2 regions of the Streptomyces sp. NBC_00234 genome follow, and region 1 is predicted to be linked to the other one. Evidence: riboswitches for the same ligand, from Rfam matches in the RefSeq annotation. Region 1 holds a riboswitch; the other holds the start of a gene.
The links. Region 1 has a riboswitch for glycine ahead of gcvT (glycine cleavage system aminomethyltransferase GcvT). Riboswitches for the same ligand answer to the same signal wherever they lie in the genome.
Positions count from the first base shown of each region.

Region 2: linked by a shared signal. The riboswitch ahead of gcvP (aminomethyl-transferring glycine dehydrogenase) and the one ahead of gcvT (glycine cleavage system aminomethyltransferase GcvT) in region 1 are both predicted to bind glycine.

Region 1 is NZ_CP108101.1:5,683,634-5,687,033, forward strand. Features, by position in the region: gene glyA (serine hydroxymethyltransferase) at 1-522, opposite strand, end outside; gene gcvH (glycine cleavage system protein GcvH) at 541-918, opposite strand; gene gcvT (glycine cleavage system aminomethyltransferase GcvT) at 1,019-2,146, opposite strand; glycine riboswitch at 2,304-2,401, opposite strand; gene OG230_RS25125 (AAA family ATPase) at 2,558-3,232, shown strand; gene OG230_RS25130 (enhanced serine sensitivity protein SseB) at 3,307-3,400, shown strand, end outside.
Region 2 is NZ_CP108101.1:1,224,623-1,228,022, reverse strand. Features, by position in the region: gene OG230_RS05190 (DNA polymerase IV) at 1-1,121, shown strand, start outside; gene OG230_RS05185 (PRC-barrel domain-containing protein) at 1,043-1,414, opposite strand; glycine riboswitch at 1,548-1,644, shown strand; gene gcvP (aminomethyl-transferring glycine dehydrogenase) at 1,836-3,400, shown strand, end outside.

The DNA.
Region 1 (3,400 bases):
CCAGCCCGCGACGATCAGCTTCGGCTTCGTCTCCTTGGCCAGGCGCTCGACCTCGGCCATGTCCACGATGCCGGTCTCGTCGACGTGGTACGGGACCACGTTGTAGAGCTTGCCGGAGAAGTTGATCTTCATGCCGTGGGTCAGGTGACCGCCGTGGGCCAGGCTCAGGCCCATGATCGTGTCGCCCGGCTTCAGCAGCGCGAACATCGCGGCGGCGTTGGCCTGTGCACCCGAGTGCGGCTGGACGTTCGCGGCCTCGGCGCCGAAGAGCGCCTTGATGCGGTCGATCGCGATCTGCTCGACGACGTCGACGTGCTCGCAGCCACCGTAGTAACGGCGGCCCGGGTAGCCCTCGGCGTACTTGTTGGTGAGGACGGAGCCCTGCGCCTCCATGACCGCGACCGGAGCGAAGTTCTCCGAGGCGATCATTTCGAGGGTGGACTGCTGACGGTGGAGCTCGGCGTCGACGGCGGCGGCGACGTCCGGGTCCAGCTCGTGGAGGGAGGAGTTGAGAAGCGACATCAGGGGATCCCTTGGGTCTCAGTTGCCGGAGAACTCGGTGTACTCGGCGGCGGAGAGCAGGTCCTCCGGCTCGTCCGCGACGCGTACCTTGAACAGCCAGCCGCCCTCGAAGGGAGCGGAGTTCACCAGCGACGGGTCGTCCACGACGTCCTGGTTCGCCGCGGTGACCTCACCGGTGACCGGCGAGTACAGGTCGCTGACGGACTTGGTCGACTCCAGCTCGCCGCAGGTCTCGCCCGCGGTCACCGTGTCACCGACCTCGGGGAGCTGGGCGTAGACGACATCGCCGAGCGCGTTGGCGGCGAACTCGGTGATACCGATCGTGGCCACACCGTCCTCGACGGCCGACAGCCACTCGTGCTCCTTGCTGTACCGCAGCTGCTGGGGGTTGCTCATGACCTGAATTCTCCTGTACGCGGGGGAGTGCTGATGAACGGTGGTCTTACGGTGTGAGACGCGACTGCGTCACGTCGGGGACGCCGGGATGTCCCGGATGTCACTTCTGGCGCTTGTAGAACGGCAGGGCCACGACCTCGTACGGCTCGTGGGTGCCGCGGATGTCGACACCGACGCCCGTCGTGCCGGGCGCGGCGTGCGCCGCGTCCACGTACGCCATCGCGATCGGCTTGCCCAGCGTGGGCGACGGGGCACCGGAGGTGACCTCGCCGACGACCTTGCCGTCGGCGACGACCTCGAAGCCGGCGCGGGGGACCCGGCGGCCCTCGGCGACCAGGCCGACGAGCTTGCGCGGCGGAGCGATCTCGGCGCGCTCGGCGGCGGCCTGCAGCGCCTCGCGCCCGACGAAGTCGCCCTCCTTCTCGAACTTCACCACCCGGCCGAGACCGGCGTCGAACGGGGTCAGCGCGGTGGTCAGCTCGTGCCCGTACAGCGGCATGCCCGCCTCCAGGCGCAGCGTGTCGCGGCAGGAGAGCCCGCACGGGATCAGGCCGACGGGGGCGCCGGCCTCGGTGAGGGCCTTCCACAGCTGCTCGGCGTGCTCGGGGGCGACGAAGAGCTCGAAGCCGTCCTCGCCGGTATAGCCGGTACGGGCGATCAGCGCGGGGACGCCGGCGACGGTGCCGGGCAGGCCGGCGTAGTACTTGAGTCCGTCGAGGTCGGCGTCCGTGACGGACTTGAGGATGCCGGGGGACTCCGGGCCCTGGACGGCGATCAGCGCGTACGCGTCGCGGTCGTCCCGCACGACGGCGTCGAAGCCGGCGGCGCGCTCGGTGATCGCGTCGAGGACGATCTGCGCGTTGCCCGCGTTCGCGACGACCATGTACTCGGTCTCGCCCAGGCGGTAGACGATCAGGTCGTCCAGGATGCCGCCGTCCTCGCGGCAGATCATGGTGTAGCGGGCGCGGCCGAGGCCGACCGTGCCGATGTTGCCGACGAGCGCGTGGTTCAGGAGGTCGACGGCCTGCGGGCCCGTGACCGTGATCTCGCCCATGTGCGACAGGTCGAAGAGACCGGCCTTCGTACGTACGGCGTTGTGCTCGTCGCGCTCACTGGCGTAGCGCAGCGGCATGTCCCAGCCCGCGAAGTCGGTCATGGTCGCGCCCAGCGAACGGTGCAGGGCGTCCAGCGCGGTATGGCGGGGGGCATTGCTCGGGGCAGTGCTCATGGATATGGCTCCAGGGCATGACGACAGAGGACGATCCCTCCCCATCTGTCATCGGAACCTGAGAGGTTCGCCGAGAGGCCCTGAAGGGGGTCAGTCCCCACAGAGGTCGGCTTGCACCTTGGGTGGAGCCGCGGAACGGCTCGCTTTTCAGATCTGCCTCATCCACGCGGTACGGGGCCTGAGAGATTCAAGGGAGGAACTTGCTCCTTCGGCGCCCGGCACACACAGTGTCCGGAACTCTCCCGCGCGGATTCAAACGGCCGGTATGCAGTTGGCGGGGTCATCATCGCACGGCATGCGGGAGAGTGGGGCGTCCGGTCCCTACGGATACGGGCCGGTGAGCCGCTTGTGCCGCATTACCTTTTCTTTACACTTCTTGGGCAGATGTGGGTCACCGGACAGGGGGAGGCGATGACGTTGCAGCGTTACGCGACGACCGCAGGGGTCGCGCACGGCGCGGTGCCGCCGCAGCAGGCGGTGCCCGTCCGCGAGACGCTGGGCACGCACGCACCCGTCGTGCGCGATCTGCGCAGCCGGGACGGGCGCAGCCCGCGCAGCCTGGACTTCGCCGCGGGTGATGTGGTGGTCGTCTCCGGGCTGCCCGGCAGCGGCAAGTCGACGCTGATCCGCCGCGCGGTGTCGGACCGGGCCATCGACTCCCAGGACACCAGGGACCGCTGGGCCCGCGCCCTGCCCGGTTTACTGCCGTACGCCCTCTACCGGCCCCTCGTCCGGCTCGCGCACTACACCGGGCTCTGGCAGACCCTGCGCTCCGGCGAGTCCGTCGTGGTCCACGACTGCGGTACGCAGACCTGGGTGCGGCGCTGGCTGGCCCGGCACGCCAGACGGCGGGGCCGCATCCTGCACCTCGTCCTGCTCGACGTCACCCCCGAGGTGGCCAGGGAGGGCCAGCTCGAGCGCGGACGCGGAGTCTCCGGGTACGCCTTCGCCCGCCACCGGCGCTCCGTCGGCCGGCTGATGCGCGACACGGAGACCGGCCTGCTGCCCGTGGGATGCGCCTCGGCCGTCCTGCTGGACCGTGAGGCGGTCGACGCGCTCGACCGGATCTCCTTCGCGCGCCCGTAGGGCCCCGGCCCGGAGCCCCTCGGCTCGTCTACCATCGCTGCCGCAGTGCATGACGAGAAGGGAACAGGGGACCAGTGGACAATCCGGCGCCTTTCGAGACGCAGCCGCACCACGGCTGGCCGGCCAACGAGCTCGAAGAAGTACTGGTGGCCTCCCTCGACGTGCCGG
Region 2 (3,400 bases), 4.5 Mb from region 1:
CCGGTGGGGTCGCCGACGACTCGGCCTCGGCCCGCGAGATCGGCGAGCAGCTGCGTACCGCGATCAGGGCCGTCACCGGCCTCACCGGTTCCGTCGGTCTGGCCGGGTCCAAGATGCTGGCCAAGATCGCCTCGGAGGAGGCCAAGCCGGACGGCCTGTTCCTCATCGAGCCGGGTACCGAACGGGAGCTGCTCGCACCCATGTCCGTGCGCATCCTGCCGGGTGTCGGGCCGGCCACCGGAGACCATCTGCGACGGGCCGGGATGACCACCGTCCGCGACCTGGCCGATGCCGGCGAGGCGGAGCTCGTACGGCTGCTGGGAAAGGCGCACGGGGCCTCGCTGCACCTCATGGCGCTCGGGTACGACGACCGGCCCGTGGTGGCGGAGCGCGATGCCAAGTCCGTGTCGGTCGAGGACACCTTCGATGTGGACCTGCACGACCGGGTGCGCGTCAGGACCGAGGTGGAACGGCTCGCCGACCGGTGTGTGCGGCGGCTGAGGGCCGCGGAGCGGTCGGGGCGGACCGTCGTGCTCAAGGTGCGGCGCTACGACTTCTCGACGCTCACCCGCTCCGAGACCCTGCGGGGCCCCACGGATGACCCCACGGTCGTCAGGGAGGCCGCCGCGCGGCTGCTGGAGGCCGTCGACACCACCGGCGGCGTACGGCTGCTCGGAGTGGGCGTCACGGGGCTGGCGGACTTCACCCAGGAGGATCTGTTCGCGCAGGCCGCGGACGTGCTCAGCGCCGCCTCGGGGTCCGAGGCGGCGACCGGGACCGGAGCCGACGAGGAACCGGCGGAGGATCCCGGCGATGTCGCCGAGGAGACCCCCGAGCAGCTCGCCGCGCGGCGCTGGCCGGCGGGACACGACGTGCAGCACGGGACGTACGGCCACGGGTGGGTCCAGGGGAGCGGCGTGGGCCGGGTTACCGTGCGGTTCGAGGAGCCGGGCGACGCCCCGGGCCGGGTGCGCACGTTCCGGATCGACGACCCGGAGCTGCAGCCGGCCGAGCCGCTGCCGCTGGTGAGGGACCCGGTGGACTACTCCTCCTGGCCGGCCAGCCTGCCGAAGTCCCGGTCCGGGCCGGTTTCCTCGGGCGGCGGCGAGTCCAGGCCGTAGTGGCGGTAGAGCTGGAGCTCCTGTTCCGGTGAGAGATGCCTGCCGACGCCGAAGTCCGGCGCGTCCTTGATCAACGCGCGGTCGAAGGGGATGCGCAGCGCGTCGTCGACGAACTCGCTCGGTTCCAGCGGGACGAAGGCGTCCCTGCTGAACAGCCCGGTACGAACGGCCGCCCACTCGGGAACCCCGGTCGCGTCGTCGAGATAGACCTCATCCACCGTTCCGATCTTGGCGCCCTTGCGGTCGAATGCCTTGCGGCCGATCAGGCTGCGCGGATCGATATCGGTCTGCACGGTGCCTCCCACTGGTCGCAACAACTGAGGGTGGTTCCCCTATTACTCCACAAGCACTACGAAAGTGCAGATCGGGGGCGGCGGCCACTCGAGACGGCCGGGGTGTGCCCGCTGGTACGCTGGCAGTGGCTGCTGACCCCGTGCGGGAGAGTCCTCCGGTGAGAACCCGGAGGCGCCGAAGGAGCAAATCCTCCCCGGAATCTCTCAGGCCCCCGTACCGCACGGTTGAGGTCACTCTGGAAAGCAGGACGGGACTCGCACGGGCACATGCCGGCGCGGGACCCTTCCTCACCGACGGTGAAAGCCGGTACCCCTGGGATACCGGTGAAGCTCTCAGGTTGAGATGACAGAGGGGGAGGCCGTTCGGGCACCCACGCCGTGGTGCCCCTCGCAGGTCGTGACAGACCAGGAGGCCTCCATCATGACCCCCCGTCGCACTCCGCTCTCCCAGCTGGAGCAGGGCATTCCCTTCGAGCAGCGCCACATCGGGCCCGATGGCGAGGCCCAGGCGAAGATGCTCGCCCAGGTCGGCTACGGCTCCCTCGACGAGCTCACCGCCGCCGCGGTGCCCGACGTGATCAGGAGTGCGGAGGCGCTGAACCTCCCCGCCGCCCGCACCGAGGCCGAGGTGCTGGCCGAGCTGCGCTCCCTCGCCGACCGCAACCAGGTGCTGGCCCCGATGATCGGGCTCGGCTACTACGGCACCTTCACCCCGCCGGTGATCCTCCGCAACGTCATGGAGAACCCGGCCTGGTACACGGCGTACACCCCGTACCAGCCGGAGATCTCCCAGGGCCGCCTCGAGGCGCTCCTCAACTTCCAGACCATGGTCGCCGAGCTGACCGGGCTGCCGACCTCGGGCGCCTCCCTGCTCGACGAGGGCACCGCCGCCGCCGAGGCCATGGCGCTGGCGCGGCGCGTCGGCAAGGTGAAGAACGGCGTCTTCCTGGTCGACGCGGACACCCTGCCGCAGACGATCGCGGTGATAGAGACCCGTGCGGAGCCGACCGGAGTCGAGGTCCTCGTGGCCGACCTCTCCGAGGGCATTCCCGCGGAAGCCGCCGAGCGCGGTGTCTTCGGTGTGCTGCTCCAGTACCCGGGTGCCTCCGGAGCCGTCCGGGACATCAAGCCCGTCATCGAGCAGGCCCACGAGCTCGGCGCGATCGTGACCGTCGCCGCCGACCTGCTGGCCCTGACCCTGCTCACCTCGCCCGGCGAGCTGGGCGCGGACATCGCGGTCGGCACCACGCAGCGCTTCGGCGTGCCGATGGGCTTCGGCGGACCGCACGCCGGCTTCATGGCCGTACGCGAGAAGTTCGCCCGCTCCCTGCCCGGCCGTCTGGTCGGTGTCTCCGTGGACGCCGACGGCAACAAGGCGTACCGCCTGGCCCTCCAGACCCGCGAGCAGCACATCCGCCGGGAGAAGGCCACCAGCAACATCTGTACCGCTCAGGTGCTGCTCGCCGTGATGGCCGGCATGTACGCCGTCTACCACGGCCCCGACGGGCTGCGGACGATCGCCCGGCGCACGCACCGCTACGCCACGATCCTCGCCGAGGGCCTGCGGTCCGCCGGTGTCGACGTGGTGCACGGTTCCTACTTCGACACGATCACCGTGCGGGTTCCCGGCAAGGCCGCGGAGATCGTCTCGGAGGCCCGTGAGCGCGGTGTGAACCTGCGGCTCGTCGACGGCGACCTGGTCTCCCTCGCCTGCGACGAGACCACGACCCGTACGCAGGTCGCCGCTGTCTGGGCCGCCTTCGGCACCGACGGCGACGTCGAGGCGCTGGACGAGGTCGCCGCCGACACGCTGCCCGAGGGGCTGCTGCGCACCGACTCGATCCTTTCCCACCCCGTGTTCCACCAGCACCGTTCCGAGACGGCGATGCTGCGCTACCTGCGCAAGCTGGCCGACCGCGACTACGCGCTGGACCGCGGCATGATCCCGCTCGGCTCCTGCACGATGAAGCTGAACGCGACCACGGA